3 regions of the Kitasatospora sp. NPDC059803 genome follow, and region 2 is predicted to be linked to each of the others. Evidence: riboswitches for the same ligand, from Rfam matches in the RefSeq annotation. Region 2 holds a riboswitch; each other region holds the start of a gene.
The links. A riboswitch is a leader RNA that binds a small molecule or an ion and turns the genes downstream of it on or off. The one in region 2 is predicted to bind cobalamin.
Positions count from the first base shown of each region.

Region 1: another riboswitch for cobalamin. It lies ahead of ACFV6I_RS15015 (cobalamin biosynthesis protein); the one in region 2 lies ahead of metE (5-methyltetrahydropteroyltriglutamate--homocysteine S-methyltransferase).
Region 3: another riboswitch for cobalamin. It lies ahead of ACFV6I_RS16700 (ribonucleoside-diphosphate reductase subunit alpha); the one in region 2 lies ahead of metE (5-methyltetrahydropteroyltriglutamate--homocysteine S-methyltransferase).

Region 1 is NZ_JBHWIJ010000075.1:17,265-22,705, reverse strand. It holds gene ACFV6I_RS15020 (cobyric acid synthase) at 1-1,438, opposite strand, end outside; gene ACFV6I_RS15015 (cobalamin biosynthesis protein) at 1,435-2,403, opposite strand; cobalamin riboswitch at 2,511-2,643, opposite strand; gene ACFV6I_RS15010 (alpha/beta hydrolase family protein) at 2,963-4,075, shown strand; gene ACFV6I_RS15005 (hypothetical protein) at 4,421-5,441, shown strand, end outside.
Region 2 is NZ_JBHWIJ010000017.1:42,710-48,150, reverse strand. It holds gene metF (methylenetetrahydrofolate reductase [NAD(P)H]) at 1-255, shown strand, start outside; gene metE (5-methyltetrahydropteroyltriglutamate--homocysteine S-methyltransferase) at 312-2,627, opposite strand; cobalamin riboswitch at 2,792-3,014, opposite strand; gene ACFV6I_RS04835 (ECF transporter S component) at 3,044-3,949, opposite strand; gene ACFV6I_RS04830 (ABC transporter ATP-binding protein) at 3,946-5,441, opposite strand, start outside.
Region 3 is NZ_JBHWIJ010000088.1:20,824-26,264, reverse strand. It holds partial or broken gene ACFV6I_RS16705 (ribonucleotide-diphosphate reductase subunit beta) at 1-497, opposite strand, end outside; gene ACFV6I_RS16700 (ribonucleoside-diphosphate reductase subunit alpha) at 494-2,923, opposite strand; cobalamin riboswitch at 3,115-3,257, opposite strand; gene ACFV6I_RS16695 (hypothetical protein) at 3,679-4,692, shown strand; gene ACFV6I_RS16690 (glycoside hydrolase family 26 protein) at 4,833-5,441, shown strand, end outside.

The DNA of each region.
Region 1 (5,441 bases), on a different contig from region 2:
GCTCCTCGATCAGGTCGCCCAGCCGGTCCAGCCGGGCCTCGCGCGCCTCGGCGAACGAGGTGTCCGGCGCCGGCACGAACGCCCGGCCCGCCAACGCGGCGACCTCGCGCAGGAGTTCACGACGGAAGTCGTCGTTCTCCAGCGCGCCGTGCCAGGTCGTGCCCCACACCGGGCCGACCCGGCAGCCGTCCAGGCCGTGCCCGTCGTCATCGGAGAAGAACGGCTCGCCCCCCTCCACGGCCACCACCCCGTGGTGGATCTCGTACCCCTCGACCCGCTGCCCGTACGCCGTGCCGACCGGGCGCGCCAGCACCTTCTCGGCGCCGAACCGCACGTGCGTCGGCAGCAGGCCCAGGCCCTCGACCGAGCCGGCCCCGGACTCCACCTCGTCCTCGATCCCGCGCGCCAGCATCTGGTAGCCGCCGCACACCCCGAGGACCGGCAGCCCGGCCGCCGTCCGCGCCTTCAGCGCCGGCTCCAGGCCGCGTTCGCGCAGCCAGGCCAGGTCGGCCACGGTGGCCCGGGTGCCGGGCAGCACCACCAGGTCGGCGTCGGCCAGTTCCTCCGGCCGGGTCACCCAGCGCACCAGCACGCCGGGCTCCTGCGCCAGGGCGTCCAGGTCGGTGAAGTTCGACAGTCGGGGGAAGCGCACCACGGCCACCCGCAGTACGTCCGCCCCGAGCGGGCCGCGGCCGTCGACCCGGTCCACCACCGTGGACAGGTCCAGCGAGTCCTCGGCGTCCAGCCACAGGCCCGGCAGCATCGGCAGGGTGCCGAGCACCGGACGGCCGGTCAGCCCGTGCAGCATGTCCAGGCCGGGCGCCAGCAGCCGCGCGTCGCCGCGGAACTTGTTGACGAACCAGCCCGCCACGTGCCGCTGGTCCTGCGCCGACAGCAGCGCCAGCGTCCCGTACATCGCCGCGAAGACGCCGCCGCGGTCGATGTCCCCGACCACCACCACCGGCAGCCCGGCGGCCGTCGCCAGGCCCATGTTGGCGATGTCCCGGTCCCGCAGGTTGATCTCGGCGGGCGAACCGGCGCCCTCGCAGACCACCACCTCGTAGCGGCGGCGCAGATCCGCCAGGCACTCCAGCGACCGTTCCAGCAGGACGGGCTTGCGCTCGCGGTAGTCCAGCGCGCCCACCTCGGCGACCGGCCGGCCCAGCAGCACCACCTGGCTGCGGCCGTCCGCGCCCGGCTTCAGCAGCACCGGGTTCATCGCCGCCTCCGGCTCCACCCGGGCCGCCTGCGCCTGCATCGCCTGCGCCCGGCCGATCTCGGCGCCGTCGGCGGTGACGAAGGAGTTCAGCGACATGTTCTGAGCCTTGAACGGCGCGACCCGCACCCCCTGCCGGGCCAGCCAGCGGCAGATGCCCGCGGTCACCACACTCTTGCCCGCGTCCGAGGTCGTCCCGGCGACCAGCAGTGCGTTGCTCATGCCCTTCCCCTCCACCGTGTCGTCAGCAAGCGCAGCGCGACGTGCCCCGCGACCGTCGTACCCAGGGCCAGCGCGCCCACCCGCCGGGAGAGCACGCAGGCCCGCTCGATGTCGTCCACCGTCACCGGGCGCAACTCCGCGCCCAGCACCGGCCGGTGCTCCACCCGCTCCCCGTACTGGAGGGTCCCGCCCAGCCGGACGCCCACCGCGCCCGCGAAGGCCGCCTCCGCCTGGCCCGCGTTCGGGCTCGGGTGCGCCGAACCGTCCCGCCGCCAGACCCGCCAGGCCGTTTTCGGCTGCGGCGCGGCGGCCACCGTGAGCAGCGCCGTCAGCCGGGCGCCCGGCCAGCCCGCCACGTCGTCCAGCCGGGCCGAGGCCCAGCCGAACCGGGCGTACCGCGGCGAGCGGTGGCCGACCATCGCGTCCAGCGTGTTCACCGCGCGGAACGCCAGCAGCCCCGGCGTGCCCGCCAGCGTGCCCCAGACCAGCGCGTTCACCACGGCGTCCGCCGTGTTCTCGGCGACCGACTCGACCACCGCGCGGGCGATCTGCGGCCCGTCCAGCGCGCTCGGATCCCGCCCGCACAGGTGCGGCAGCCGTTCCCGCGCGGCCGTCAGGTCGCCCGTGGCCAGCGACCGGCCGATGGTGCGCGCCTCCCGGGTCAGCGAGGTGCCGCCCAGCACCGTCCAGGTCGCGGCGGCCGCCAGCGCGGCCCGGCCCAGCGGACGCCGGCCCACCGTACGGTCCAGGGCCACCGCGCCGGCCGCGACCGCGCCCACGCACAGCGCCGTGTACCCGGCGCCGGCCACCCGGTCGTCCTGCCACACCCGCCGCTCCAGCCGGGTCGCCGCGCGGCCGAAGACGGCCACCGGGTGGCCGCGCCGGGGGTCGGCGAAGCGGGCGTCCGCGGCGAAGCCCGCGGCGGCGCCGAGCGCGAACGCGGCGGCGCGGGTCAGCGGGCGCACGGCGGGTTCGGCGGAAGGCCGCGTCGGGTCCGGCGGGTCGGGGCAGCCTGCATCGCGTGCGTGTCCTCACTCAGGGTCCGCGCCCTGGATCGACGTACCGGGGGCGAGAGTCTCCTGGCTTCCGGGTCGGACGCACCCCCGGGCCTTCCAGCGGCTTCTGACGGTCCGCCGTGGCAATGTTCCGAGCGTGCTCCCCGGTGACAGTGGCGGGACCGCGCCGGACTCGCACCGGCTTCCTCTGCATGCCTCCGTTTGGCCCCAGGATCCCATCACGCGGCCGAACCGGGAGTCAACCGAGGTCACGGAGGGGTTGGTCACACCTCGGAGCCCTGTCGCCGGTGCCGTTCTCGCCCGCCCGAGGCCCGCCCCGCCCGACGCCCCGCCCGCCTGACGCCCCGCCCTGCCCGACGCCCCGCCGTACCCCGGACGGCCCAGCCCGGTGGCCGCCCGCGCGGCCCCCCGGTGAACTGGTGCCCGAACACCGTCCGAGCAGCGCCCGGACACCGCCCGGACACCGTCCGGTCCAAGACCAGCCAAGACCAGCAGAGCGGGGAGCGATATGCGTTGGGGAACCGCGGCCGTCGTGGCGGCCGCCGTCGTCGGCGCCGGGGCCGCCGTCCTGGTGATCGGCCGTCGGGCCTCCGAACGGCTGGTCCACCCGGCGAGCGCCGTCCGGGAGTCGGGCCCCGTCCTGGTGCGGAGCCTCGCCGCGGGCCGGATCACCTTCAACCGCCGCCCCGAGAGCCTGCGCCCCGGCCGATGGGCCGTGGAGTGGGACGACCACGGCCACGCCGTCGTCGAGGACGTCCTGCACAGCGACGAGAACGGTGTCACCCGCCGCCTCGTCCGCGCCGACCGGGGCACCCTCACCCCCGGCACCGAGGTCCGCTTCACCCCCCGCGTCCACCTCGGCGACCCCACGGAGGCGCTCGGCCTCCCCTTCACCGACACCGCCGCCGACGGCGAACTCGGCGCGCTCCCCGCCTGGCGCCTCGACGGCAAACGCGGCACCTGGGTGATCCTCGTCCACGGCCCCGGCGCCGACCGGCAGCAGACCCTCCCGGTCCTCCCCGTCCTCGACCGCCTCGCCCTGCCCGCCCTCGCCGTCACCTACCGGGGCGACCAGGGCGCCCCCGCCTCGCCGGACGGGCTCGGCCACTTCGGCGAGACCGAGTGGCGCGACGTCGAGTCGGCGGTCCGGCTCGCCCTCGACAGCGGCGCCGGCCGGGTCATCCTGTACGGCTGGTCCCTCGGCGCCACCATGGCCCTCCAGACGGCCTCCCGCTCCGCCTGGGCCCACGCCATCAGCGGCCTCGTCCTGGACTCGCCGGTCCTCGACCTGCCCGCCACCGCCCGCCGCGGCGCCGCCCGGGCCGGCTACACCGGCGCCGCCGCCGAGCTCGGCGCCCTCGCGGCCGAGGGCCGCACCGGCGTCGACCTCGCCGACTTCAGCCGCATCGCCGAGGGCGCCGACCTGCGTGTCCCCACCCTCCTCCTGCACAGCCCCGACGATCAGGTCGCCCCGTTCCGCGCCGCCGAGCGCCTCGCCGCCGCCCGCCCCGGCGTGGTCAGCCTCCGGCCTTTCCCGGGCGCCGACCACGCCACCCTCTGGAACTCGGCCCCCACCCACTACACCGAACTCCTCCGCCGCTGGCTCACCCCCCTTCTCTGAACCCAGCCCCCCCGCACGAGAAGTCACACCGACAGGGCCTCTGTACGAAACCCGGACCTCACCCGTCAGCCACGGAGTGTGACCGGTCGGGCGGGTAGCGCGACCGCCGCCGCAAGGGTTGAGCCGGGATGGCATGCCCCCGCCACCTGTTTCCGGCCAGGCGGTTTGCCTCTGTTGCCCGATTGTTGCCCGATCTTGGGGAGGCGCCGTCGACGGCCGCCCGTCCGTACAGCCAACCGGATGTGACAGAAGGCCGGTACAAGGGGAAGACTGCTCGACGTGACGTCTCGGAATCCGCGCGACCGTGATGCCCCGCTCCCTCCGACGATCGGTACTGGTGCGACGGTGACCCGTCTCCCCGGTACGGCCCACCGGCCCGCCGCCGGCAAGCCGGGCGGGGCCGGGGTACCCCGCCGACGAGGGCCCGCTGCGGCGCCCGGTCGGGGGAGGGTTCCCGTACCGGAGGGCTTCCCCGCGCCGGCCGAGCTGGCGCCGCTGGCCCGCCGGATGCTGGTGGACGCCGTCCGGATCGCCCGCTGGGCGGGGGACCTGGAAGAGGTCGACAAGCGGGGCGAGCTGCTGCCCGACGACGCCCGTGCGGCGGGTCGGGCGCTGGCCATGACGGTCGGCGCCGCCGCCAAGGCGTGGGGGCAGGCACTGCTGGTCGGCCTGGTGGAGGCCAGGGACGGCGGTGCGGTCCCGGGCTGGCGCCTGCACGCCTGGGAGCACGACGACGAGGCGGTGGTCCGCGGCTGGTCGGCGCTGTTCGACGCCTGGACGCTGCTGGCCCCGGTGCCGCCGGCCGCCCTGCGGGGCGTGTTCGCGGTGCTGGCCGGCCAGGCGGTGGACCAGGCACCTCAGTTGCTGTCGTTCCTGCACCTGGTGGCCGGTCCGGTGTCGGACGGCGAACTGCTGGAGCTGCTGCGCCGGGGTCTGGACGAGCGCCGGGTGGGTGGCACGGACGGTTCGGGCCTGTCGCCCGTGCCGCACGCCGCCTCGGCGGTGTCGGCGGTCCGCGGCACGTGCCGGGAGCCGCAGATCGACACCCCGCCGTCGCCGGCGGACGTGGCCGCGGTCCTGGACTGGATGCTGGACGGCCTGGCGGCCGTCGGGGCCGTGGTCCGCAGGGACGAGGCCGCCGAGCTGTCGCCGCTGGGCCACTGGGCGGTGCGGGCGAAGCTGGAGGAGATCTGCACGGTCGCGCAGACCGCGGCCGGGCACATCGAGCAGAGCGCCTTCGAGCTGCTGAACGCCTGCGCGGACTATTCGCCGGGCCCGGCGCGGGCCGAGTTCCGCGCCTGGGTGGCGGCCCGTCCGGCCGATCGGGCGGTGGCGGAGCTGCTGGACGCGGCGCAGGGGGACGACG
Region 2 (5,441 bases):
CCGGTGACCAGCATCCGGTCACTTCGGAGGATTCCGACACTGACCACCGCTGCCATTCCCGATGGGCTTTCCGAAAGCATGCTGAAGCAGCAGGACAACCCGAAGGCCGTCCGGGCGATCGGTATCGATCACGCCACCGGAATGTGCCGGCGCCTGCTCTCCGAGGGAGTTCCCGGGCTGCATTTCATGACCATGAACTTCTCCACGGTGACGACGGAGATCTACCAGAACCTCGGGCTTCCCGGGTCCGGGTGAAACCGGCCGGGCGCCGCACGGCGTGCGGGGCCCGGCCGGGTCGCGTCACCGGCGGGTCAGCCGGCGAGTTCCGCGCGCAGGCGGCGGGCGGCGCCGACGAGGCTGTCGAGCGAGGCGCGGGTCTCCGTCCAGCCGCGGGTCTTCAGGCCGCAGTCGGGGTTGACCCAGAGCCGCTCGGCGGGGATGGCGGCCAGGCCCGCGCGCAGCAGTTCCACGGCCTCCTCGGTGCTGGGGACGCGCGGGGAGTGGATGTCCCAGACGCCCGGGCCGACCTCGCGCGGGTAGCCGGCCCCGGCGAGTTCTCCGGCGACCTCCATGTGCGAGCGGGTGGCCTCCAGCGAGATGACGTCCGCGTCGAGTTCGTCGATCGCCGTCATGATCGCGCCGAACTCGGCGTAGCACATGTGGGTGTGGATCTGGGTGTCGGCGCGGACGCCCGAGGTGGCCAGGCGGAAGGACTCGGTGGCCCACGCCAGGTACGCCGGGCGGTCGGCGGCGCGCAGCGGCAGGGTCTCGCGCAGGGCCGGCTCGTCGACCTGGACGACGGCCGCGCCCGCGGCCTCCAGGTCGGTGACCTCGTCGCGCAGGGCGAGGGCGACTTGCCGCGCGGTGTCGCCGAGCGGCTGGTCGTCTCGGACGAAAGACCAGGCGAGCATCGTGACGGGGCCGGTGAGCATGCCCTTGACCGGGCGGTCGGTGAGGCCCTGCGCGTAGCGGAACCAGTCGACGGTCATCGGGTGCGGGCGGGAGATGTCCCCGGCCAGGACCGGCGGGCGCACGTACCGGGTGCCGTAGGACTGCACCCAGCCGTGCCGGGTGGCGAGGTAGCCGGTGAGCTGTTCGGCGAAGTACTGGACCATGTCGTTGCGCTCGGGCTCGCCGTGCACCAGGACGTCCAGTCCGGCCTTCTCCTGGAAGGCGATGACCTCCCGGACCTCGGTCTCCATCCGCTCCCGGTAGGCCGCCGCGTCGATCCGGCCCGCCGTGAGGTCGGCCCGGGCGACCCGCAGTTCGGAGGTCTGCGGGAACGAGCCGATGGTGGTGGTCGGCAGCAGCGGCAGGCCGAGCCGGGCGCGCTGGGCCTCGGCCCGCTGCGGGTAGGCCTGGGCGCGGCGTGCATCCGCGTCGGTGACGGCGGCGGTGCGGGCGCGCACCGCCGGGTCGTGGGTGATGGGCGAGTTGGCGCGCGAGGCGAGGTCGGCGCGGTTTGCGGCCAGGTCGGCGGCGATCGCCCCCGTGCCCTCGCGCAGGCCCCGGGCCAGCAGCGCCACCTCCCTGGCCTTCTGCTGGGCGAAGGCGAGCCAGCGCAGGATCTGCGGGTCGACGTCGCGTTCGGCGGCGGCGTCCAGCGGCACGTGCAGGAGGGAGCAGGACGGGGCGACGTCGACCCGCTCGGCGAGGCCCAGCAGGGTCGCCAGGGTGGCCAGCGACTTCTCCAGGTCGTTGATCCAGATGTTGCGGCCGTCGACCACCCCGGCGACCAGCCGCTTGCCGGGCAGCCCGCCGACGGCGGCCAGGTCGTCAAGGTTCGCCGCGGCGGGCCCCGTGAAGTCCAGCGCCAGGCCCTCGACCGGGGCCTTGGCCAGCACCGGAAGGGCCTCGCCCAGGCGGTCGAAGTAGCTCGCGACCAGCAGCTTCGGACGGTCCGCCAGGCCGCCCAGCTCACGGTAGGCGCGGGCGACGGCGTTCAGCTCGGCCGGGGTGCGGTCCTGCACCAGGGCGGGCTCGTCCAGCTGCACCCACGCGGCGCCGGCCGCCTTCAGGTCCGCCAGCAGCTGCGCGTAGACGGGCAGCAGCCGGTCCAGCAGGGTGATCGGCTGGAAGTCCTCGGCGACGCCGGGGGCGGGCTTGGCGAGCAGCAGGTAGGTGAGGGGGCCGACGAGCACGGGGCGCGCGGTGTGGCCGAGCGCCAGCGCCTCCCGGAACTCCCCGACGGCCTTGGCCGGGTTCGCGGTGAAGACGGTGTCCGGGCCGAGTTCGGGCACCAGGTAGTGGTAGTTGGTGTCGAACCACTTGGTCATCTCCAGCGGCGCGACCTCCTGGGTGCCGCGCGCCATGGCGAAGTAGCCGTCCAGCGCGTCCATTTCGACCGCATCCCGGTGCCGGGGCGGGATCGCGCCGACGGCGACCGTGGTGTCCAGTACGTGGTCGTAGAGCGAGAAGTCGCCGGTGGGCACTTCCAGGACACCGGCCCCGGCGAGCTGCGCCCAGTTCTTCCGGCGCAGGCCGACCGCCGTCTCCTGCAGGGCGTCGGCGGTGACCGTGCCCTTCCAGTAGCCCTCGACGGCCTTCTTCAGCTCCCGGCCCTGGCCCTGCCGGGGGTAGCCGTACACGGTGGCCCTGGTTGCCGCGGCTGCGGACTTCGTGGTCAAGGGACTCTCCTTCGCGAGTCTGGCTCCTCAAGTGCCCGGGGACGGGACGAGAGCGCGAAGGGATGACGAACCGGGCGGCGGCTCGCGTCGATGCGCGTGCCGGACCCGCCTGGTATGGTCGCCGACCCGCCCACGAGGTCACCGGGATATCCGCACGCGGAACGGTCCGCGGGCGGGCAACGGGCAGGTCTTCGGACTCGTGGGCGCACCGGGCCTGTTGGCGTCCGGTACCTACTGGCCATCGCTTCCCAGACCCGTCCCGGGTCCAGTGCGTATGACGGCGGTCGTTCCCACTCACCGCTGCGGGGCAGTCCCGGATTCCCACCGGGTTCCCTCTTGCGACGTCCTGTCTGGCGGGCAGGACGAACCAGCTGCGCCGCCAGCTTAGGGGCAAACCGCCGGGGCCGACGCGGAATTCACGGAAGCCGTCCGCATGGTGAGACTCCCTCGCCGCTCGCGGAGCCGTTCGCGGAGCCCCTGGCGGTGCCGTTCGCGGAGCCGATGGCCGTGCCGTTCGCGGTGACTCGTCGACCGTCCGGGGCTTCGAAGCGCACCGTGGGCTCGAAGTTGGCGCGGCGGGCCGCGCGGCGGAAGACGGTGAGGACGGCCGGGCCGACGACGAGCACGGCGGTGAAGGTGGTGACGGCCCGACCGGTGTCCCAGCCGAGCGAGGTGGCGAGGTCGAAGAGCAGGTAGCGGTGCCACTGCTCGGTGAAGGGCAGGCCCGGCAGGTAGGCGATGGAACTGTTCGGGTCGGTGGAGAACGGCCAGAAGGAGAGGTTGAGGAGGAAACCGAAGAGGTACCCGGAGAACGCCCCGTACACGGCCAGCATCGACACCTCCCAGCGCCGCCGTCGGGTTCTCGGCAGCAGCCCGGCGAGCATGCCGACGAACGCGCAGCCGAACATCTGGTACGGCATCCAGGGGCCGACGCCGCCGGTGAGCAGCGCGGAGGCGAACAGCGAGGTGCAGCCGAGGGTGAAGCCGAAACCCGGGCCGAAGACCCGGCCGGCCAGGACGAGGAGGAAGAAGACCGTCTCCACCCCGGCGGTGCCGGCGCCGAGCGGGCGCAGCCCGGCGTTGACGGCGGACAGGACGCCGAGCATGGCGAGGGCCTTGGCGTCGATGCCGCCGGCCGCGATCTCGGCGATGACGACGGCGAGCACCAGGATCAGCAGGGCGCCGAAGATCAGCGGCGGGGCGTAGGAGGAGCCGAACTTCCCGGGGGCGACGACGAACGGCCAGGTGAAGGCGACCAGGCCGATGAAGGCGGCCAGGGCCGCGACGACGCGGGCCCGGCCGGGGATCCGGACGGCGCTCACCGGGCGGCCTGCGCGGGCGCGAGGGCGGCGGCCACCTGCCGGGTGGTCAGGTAGGGCAGCGGGGCGAGGATCTTGGCGGTCTGGGGGGCGAAGGTGGGCGAGGCGACGATGACCTCGGCGGTGGGGCCGTCGGCGACGATCTCGCCCTCGGCCATCACCACCACCCGGTCGGCGGCGGCGGCGACGAACTCGACGTCGTGGGTGGAGACGACGACCGTACGGCCTTCGGCGGCGAGGGCGTCGACGATGCCGGTGAGCGCTTCCTTCGCGTGGTAGTCGAGCCCTCGGGTGGGTTCGTCCAGCAGCACCACCCTTGGCGCGGCGGCCAGTTGGATCGCCAGGACCAGGGCCAGCTTCTGGCCCTCGGAGAGGTCCCGGGGGTGGGTGCCGTCGGGGATCCCGGGGGCGAGCCGGTCGAGGATCTGCCGCGCGGTCGGGCCTGCTGCGGTCGGACCGGCTGCGGTCTGGCCGGCGGCGCTGCGGGCCTCCAGGTCGCTCTGGGCGAGTTCCTGGGCGACCGTCTCCAGGTACAGCAGGTCGGTCGGGGTCTGCGGGACGAGCCCGACGAGCTGCCGGGCCCTGGTCGCGGAGAGCCGCTTGGGGTCCGCGGCCGGCCCGCCGTCGGCGCCGAGGACCTGCACGCTGCCGCCCTGCCGGGGGCCGGAGCCCTGGAGGGCCCACAGGAGCGAGGACTTGCCCGAGCCGTTGCGCCCCATCAGCGCGGTGACCTCGCCGGCCCGCAGCTCCAGCCCGACCTCCCGGACGGCGGTGACCGGCCCGTACCGGACGACCACCCCCCGGGCGTCCAGCACCCGTTCCCCCGCCACCGCTGCCCGGCGCGGCGGAGGAACGGGCACGTCGGTGAGCCGCTCCCGCAGCGGGGCGGCGGCGCGCCGGGCGTCCCGGACGGAGAGCGGCAGCGGCCGCCACCCGGCCAGCCGGCCGAGGTCGACGACGGGCGGCGCGATCGCGGTGTGCCGGAAGACCTCGGCGGGCGGCCCGTGCACGACCGTCCCGTCGCCGGGCAGGTAGGCGACGCGGTCGGCGTACTGGACGACCCGCTCCAGGCGGTGTTCGGCGAGCAGGACGGTGACGCCGAGGTCGTGGACCAGGCGGGTGATGGCCGCGAGCACCTCCTCGGCGGCGGTCGGGTCGAGCGCCGAGGTCGGTTCGTCCAGGACCAGGACGCGCGGGTGCGCGGTGAGCACCGAGCCGATGGCGACGCGCTGCTGCTGGCCGCCGGAGAGCTCGTGCAGGGCGCGGTGGCGCAGGTCGGCGAGGCCGAGCAGGTCGAGGGTCTCCTCGACGCGCTTGCGCATCACCTCCGGCGGGACGGCCAACTGCTCCATGACGTAGGCGAGTTCCTCCTCCACCGTGTCGGTGGTGAAGCCGGCCAGCGGGTCCTGCCCCACCACGCCCACCACGTCGGCCAGTTCGCGCGGCGGGTGGTGCGCGGTGTCCCGGCCGTCCACGGTGACCCTGCCTCGCAGGG
Region 3 (5,441 bases), on a different contig from region 2:
CGGTCCTCCTTGGTCTGCAGCGAGTCGATGTGGTCGACGGCGTTCATGTACTTGAAGCAGAACTGCGCCTTCTGGCGGATGGAGGGGATGTTCTCCACCGCGGCGAAGGCCGCGTTGCGGTCCTCGGGGTCGGGCAGGTAGGTGTCGAGCAGCGTCAGGTAGAACTGGACGTGCACGGCCTCCTCGAACAGCTGGCGCGACAGGTACAGCCGCGCCTCCGGGGAGTTGATGTGCTTGTAGAGGCTCAGCACCACGTTGTTGGAGACGATCGAGTCCCCGGTGGCGAAGAAGGCGACCAGGCGGCCGATGAGGTGGCGCTCGCCCTCGCTGAGCTTGGCCAGGTCGGCGACGTCGGAGTGCAGGTCCACCTCCTCGACGGTCCAGGTGTTCTTGATCGCGTCCCGGTACCGGTCGTAGAACGACGGGTAGCGCATCGGGCGCAGGGTCAGCTCGAAGCCGGGGTCGAGCAGCATCTTCTCGCGGTCGGGGGTGCTCACTGGCAGGCCTCGCAGGACTCGGGGTTCTCCAGGGAGCAGGCCAGCGCGGCCTCCTCCTCCGGGGTGAGGGTCGGGGTGTTCACCGGCACGGGCGCGGACGCGGACGCGGACGCGGGCGCGGCGGCGCGGGCGGCACCGGAGGCGGCCTGGGCGATCCGGGTCGCCGGGCGCGAGCGCAGGTAGTAGGTGGTCTTGAGACCGACCTTCCACGCGTAGGCGTACATCGAGCTGAGCTTGCCGATGGTCGGCGCCGCCATGAACAGGTTCAGCGACTGGCTCTGGTCGAGGTACGGCATGCGGGCCGCGGCCAGGTCGATCAGCGCGCGCTGGGGCAGCTCCCAGGCGGTGCGGTAGAGCGAGCGGACCTCGGCGGGCAGCCAGCCCAGCTCCTGGACGGAGCCGTTGGCCTCGCGCAGGGCGTCGCGGGTCTGCTGGTCCCAGACGCCGAGCTCCTTGAGCTCGCGCACCAGGTACGGGTTGACCTGGAGGAACTCGCCGGACAGCGTCTCGCGCTTGAACAGGTTGGAGACCTGCGGCTCGATGCACTCGTAGACGCCGGCGATGGACGCGATGGTCGCGGTCGGCGCGATGGCCAGCAGCAGCGAGTTGCGCAGGCCGGTCTCGGCGATGCGGGCGCGCAGCGCGGTCCAGCGGTCGGCCCACTGCGGGGCGGCCGTCGGGAAGTGGTCGATGTGCAGTTCGCCGCGGGCGGCGCGGGTCTCGCCGTAGGCCTCGTGGCGGCCCAGCTGCTCGGCCAGGTCGGCGGAGCGCTCGTACGCGGTGAGCATGATGCGCTCGGCGATGAGGGTGGAGAGCCGCGCGGCCTCGGCGGAGTCGAAGTCGATCCGCAGCTTGAAGAAGACGTCCTGGAGGCCCATCACGCCGAGGCCGACCGGGCGCCAGCGGGAGTTGGAGGTGCCGGCCTCGGTGGTCGGGTAGAAGTTGATGTCCACCACGCGGTCGAGGAACGTCACGGCGGTGCGGACGGTGGCGTCGAGGCGCTCCCAGTCCATGGCGCCGAGCAGGTCGTCGACGGAGGCCCCGGGGGCGACGTGGGCGCCGAGGTTGACCGAGCCGAGGTTGCAGACGGCGGTCTCGGAGTCGTCCGTGACCTCCAGGATCTCGGTGCACAGGTTCGAGGAGTGCACCGTGCGGCCGGGCAGCGCGGTCTGGTTGGCGGCGCGGTTGGAGGCGTCCTTGAAGGTCATCCAGCCGTTGCCGGTCTGCGCCAGGGTGCGCATCATCCGGGCGTACAGGGTCTGCGCGGGGATGGTGCGCACGGCCTTGCCGGCCAGCTCGGCCTTGCGGTAGGCCTCGTCGAAGTCGGAGCCCCACAGGTCGACGAGCTCGGGCACGTCGGCGGGGGAGAACAGCGACCAGTCCTCGTTGGCGTTGACCCGGCGCATGAACTCGTCCGGGATCCAGTGCGCCAGGTTGAGGTTGTGGGTGCGCCGCGCCTCCTCGCCGGTGTTGTCGCGGAGCTCCAGGAACTCCTCGATGTCGGCGTGCCAGGTCTCCAGGTAGACGCAGGCCGCGCCCTTGCGGCGGCCGCCCTGGTTGACGGCGGCGACCGAGGAGTCGAGGGTGCGCAGGAACGGGACGATGCCGTTGGACTTGCCGTTGGTGCCGCGGATCAGGCTGCCGCGCGAGCGGATGCGCGAGTAGGACAGGCCGATGCCGCCGGCGTGCTTGGACAGCCGGGCGATCTGCGCGTAGCGGTTGTAGATCGAGTCCAGGTTGTCCAGCGGGGAGTCGAGCAGGTAGCAGCTCGACATCTGCGGGTGCCGGGTGCCGGAGTTGAACAGGGTCGGCGAGGAGGTCAGGTACTCCAGCCGGCTCATCAGGCCGTACAGCTCGGCGACCTCGCGCACGGACTGCTCGCTGTCGCCGACCGCCAGGCCGCAGGCGACGCGGAGCAGGAAGTGCTGCGGGGTCTCGATGACCTTGCGGGTGATCGGGTGGCGCAGCAGGTAGCGGGACTGCACGGTGCGCAGGCCGAAGTACTCGAAGCGGTCGTCGCCGTGCGCGTCGATCAGCGCGTCCAGGGCGGCGGCGTGCTTGGCGACGAAGGCGGCGGTGGTGTCACCGATCAGGCCCTCGTCGTGGCCGACGGCGATCGAGGCGGCGAAGGAGCGCGAGCCCTGGCTGTTCGCCTCGTCGACGATCTCCAGGGCGAGCAGCCGGGCGGCCAGCTTCGAGTACTGGGGGTCCTCGGCGATCATCGACGCGGCGGCGTCCACGGCCAGCCCGCGCAGCTCGGCGAAGTCCGAGCCGGCGTGGCGGCCGCGCAGCGCGGCGGCGGCGACATGGCCGGGGTCCACCTGGGGGAGATCGACGCTGCGGTCGGTGAGCAGCCGAAGAAGCGCGCCGCCGGGGTCGGAGACCGTCGGGTCGGTGGGGGCGGGGCCGGTGCCCTGGGCGGGCAGGGTGGCTGAGGCAGCGGTGGTCAAGGCGCTCTCTCCTGGCGGCGATCGGCGGCGGTGATCGGGGGGTACCGGGCCGTTCGGGGCAGGGGAGCACGGCACGTACGCAGAAAGCGTCGCGCGACAGTGGCGTCCCCGGCCCGCCCGCGAGGCCCGGAAGGTAGTTCTCGTGCTGGCGCGGCCTCTGCGGGAGGGCCCGTGCGCACACCGTCGGCAGGTACTCGGACTCGCGGTGCGGCTGCTGGAGCCGCCCGCTCACCGCTGCGGGGCAGTCCCGGATTCGCACCGGGTTCCCCTGCATCGACAGCAGGATTGAGCATACATCTTGTGGTGTCTCTCTGATGCGACCCCACATGTAGTACGGCGCGGTGTGTCGGCGCGATAACCGGGGGTGCTGGGAGGGGGCGGGTCGTGGCCTTGGGGCGCCTCGGATCCGGGCTCCCGGGGCCCTGGTTCCGGGCTCCGGCGTCCTGGTTTCGATACGGAACGGTCACCGGGCGGACCGGCTGGCGGGGGCATGCCCTACGATCTGGGCGCATGAGCGAGCGAAGCGCCGAGGGGCGCGTTTCGCGAAGCGATCATCGAGCGAAGCGAGGGGGCGCGTGAGCGACGGAACTGGCGCACCCGGGCAGGGTCCGCAGGGAACGCCTCCCACCGGGCCGGGGGACGCGCACGGTCAGCAGCCGCCGGTGGTGCCCGGTCCGGTGTTGCCGCCGAGCGGGGGCTTCGGGCCGCCGCCGGCCTCGTACGGACCTCCGGTGCCGCCCGCGCAGCCGGTGGCGCAGCCCGGTCCGCCGGGGCAGCCTCCGCTGCCGCAGCCGGGCCAACCGGGGCAGCAGCTGCCGCCGCAGTGGCAGCCGAACCCCCAGCCGCATCCCCAAGGGCACCCGCAGGCGCACCCGCAGCCGTACCCGCAGCCCCAGGCGCCGCAGCGCGCCGAGCCGAACTGGCAGGCGCTGGCGGACCGCAACGCGGCGGACGACAAGCGCCGCCGCCGGTTGCGGGCCCTCGGCGTGGCGGTCGCGGTCGTCCTGGTCGGCGGCCTGGTCGCGGGCGGGACGGTGCTGCTGACGAAGGGCGACGGCGACAAGCCGCCCACCGGGCCGACCGCCTCGGCCTCCAACCGGCCGTCCTCCGCCGCGCCGAGTGCCGCACCGAGTGCCGCCCAGAGCGCCGCGCCAAGTGCCGCCGGCACCCCGGGCGGCGCGCCGGACGACCCGTCGAAGCCGATCTGGGAGGCCGCCACCGACCCGGCACCACAGGACGCGGGGGCGCTGTTCTCCGCACTCCAGGTGACGGTCAACGGCGCCACCTGGAACCGGACCTTCGTCTCGCTGGACTCGCCCTGCTGGGACGGGAACTCGACGACCGGCGGGCTCGGCAAGGTCCTCGGTGACCAGGGCTGCCAGAAGGTGCTCCGGGCGACCTACGTCTCCGGCGACAGCGCGGTGACCGTCGGCGTCGCGGTCTTCGACCACAAGATCCAGGCCGAGACCTCGATGAAGAGTTACACCGGCCACCTCAAGGGCGCCGTCGCGCCGGGCGCGCCGGCCTTCTGCGCCACGCCGGGCTGCACCAACACGCACAACACCCTGGGCCGGTACGCCTACTTCACGGTCGAGGGCTCGGCGAAGGGCGGCGACACCGCTGACGCCGCCGCCACCGCGGCGGCCGCCGGCTTCGGCGAGCACGTGAAGGGCCAGCTGCTCCAGCGCGCCAAGGCCGCGTCCGCGGCCGCGCCGGGTGCGCCGGGGGCCGCCGCGGCCGGCTGATCCGCCGTGACACTCCGGCCCCGGCGGGTTCGCTCGCCGGGGCCGGGGGAGTGTGGCAGGCTCTCGGGGCAGTCATTCGCACGAGTGTTCCGGTTGTGTCCGCCTGGGCCGGTGCCGGCGAGCAACCGGAGGAGCGGTCCGTGGCCCTGCCCAGAGCCCTGCGCGGCAAGCCCGCCGTCCTGGCCGCGGCCGGGGTCGTGGTGGCCGCGGGCGCCGTGGCGCTGTTGCAGCGTGACGGCCGGGCCGACGGCGAACAGCCCGCCCGCGTCCCGGTGGCGGTCGGTTTCTCCGGCCGCACCCTGCCGCCGGAGGTCGGCCGGGACCTGCTCGCCCGGGACCCGCAGGCCTCGCCGAACGCCCGGGCCGTCCAGCAGCTGCTCGCCGACCTGGAGGGGCAGGCCCGCACCGGGCAGAGCGGCGGGACGGTGATCGGCCAGCACGTCGAGGCGCACAACGAGCGCAACAACCCCGAGTACGGCGACTACCGCGGCACCAAGCAGGTCGGCTACTACTACAAGAAGGCCGCCGACCTCACCGGCAAGCTGCCCGGCTTCGTTGAGACCGACCTCGGCCCCGGCTACGGCCAGACCGGCTGGGGCGTCGGCGACCCGCGCTCCTACTCGGCCGGCCGGTGGCCCACCTGCCGGGCCGGCTGGCAGTACACCGACGACGCCGTCGACCTGCTCTCCGCCGTCTGGTCCGGCCACCCGCGCGCCGACGACGGCAGCTACGGCACGGCCGGCGTCCAG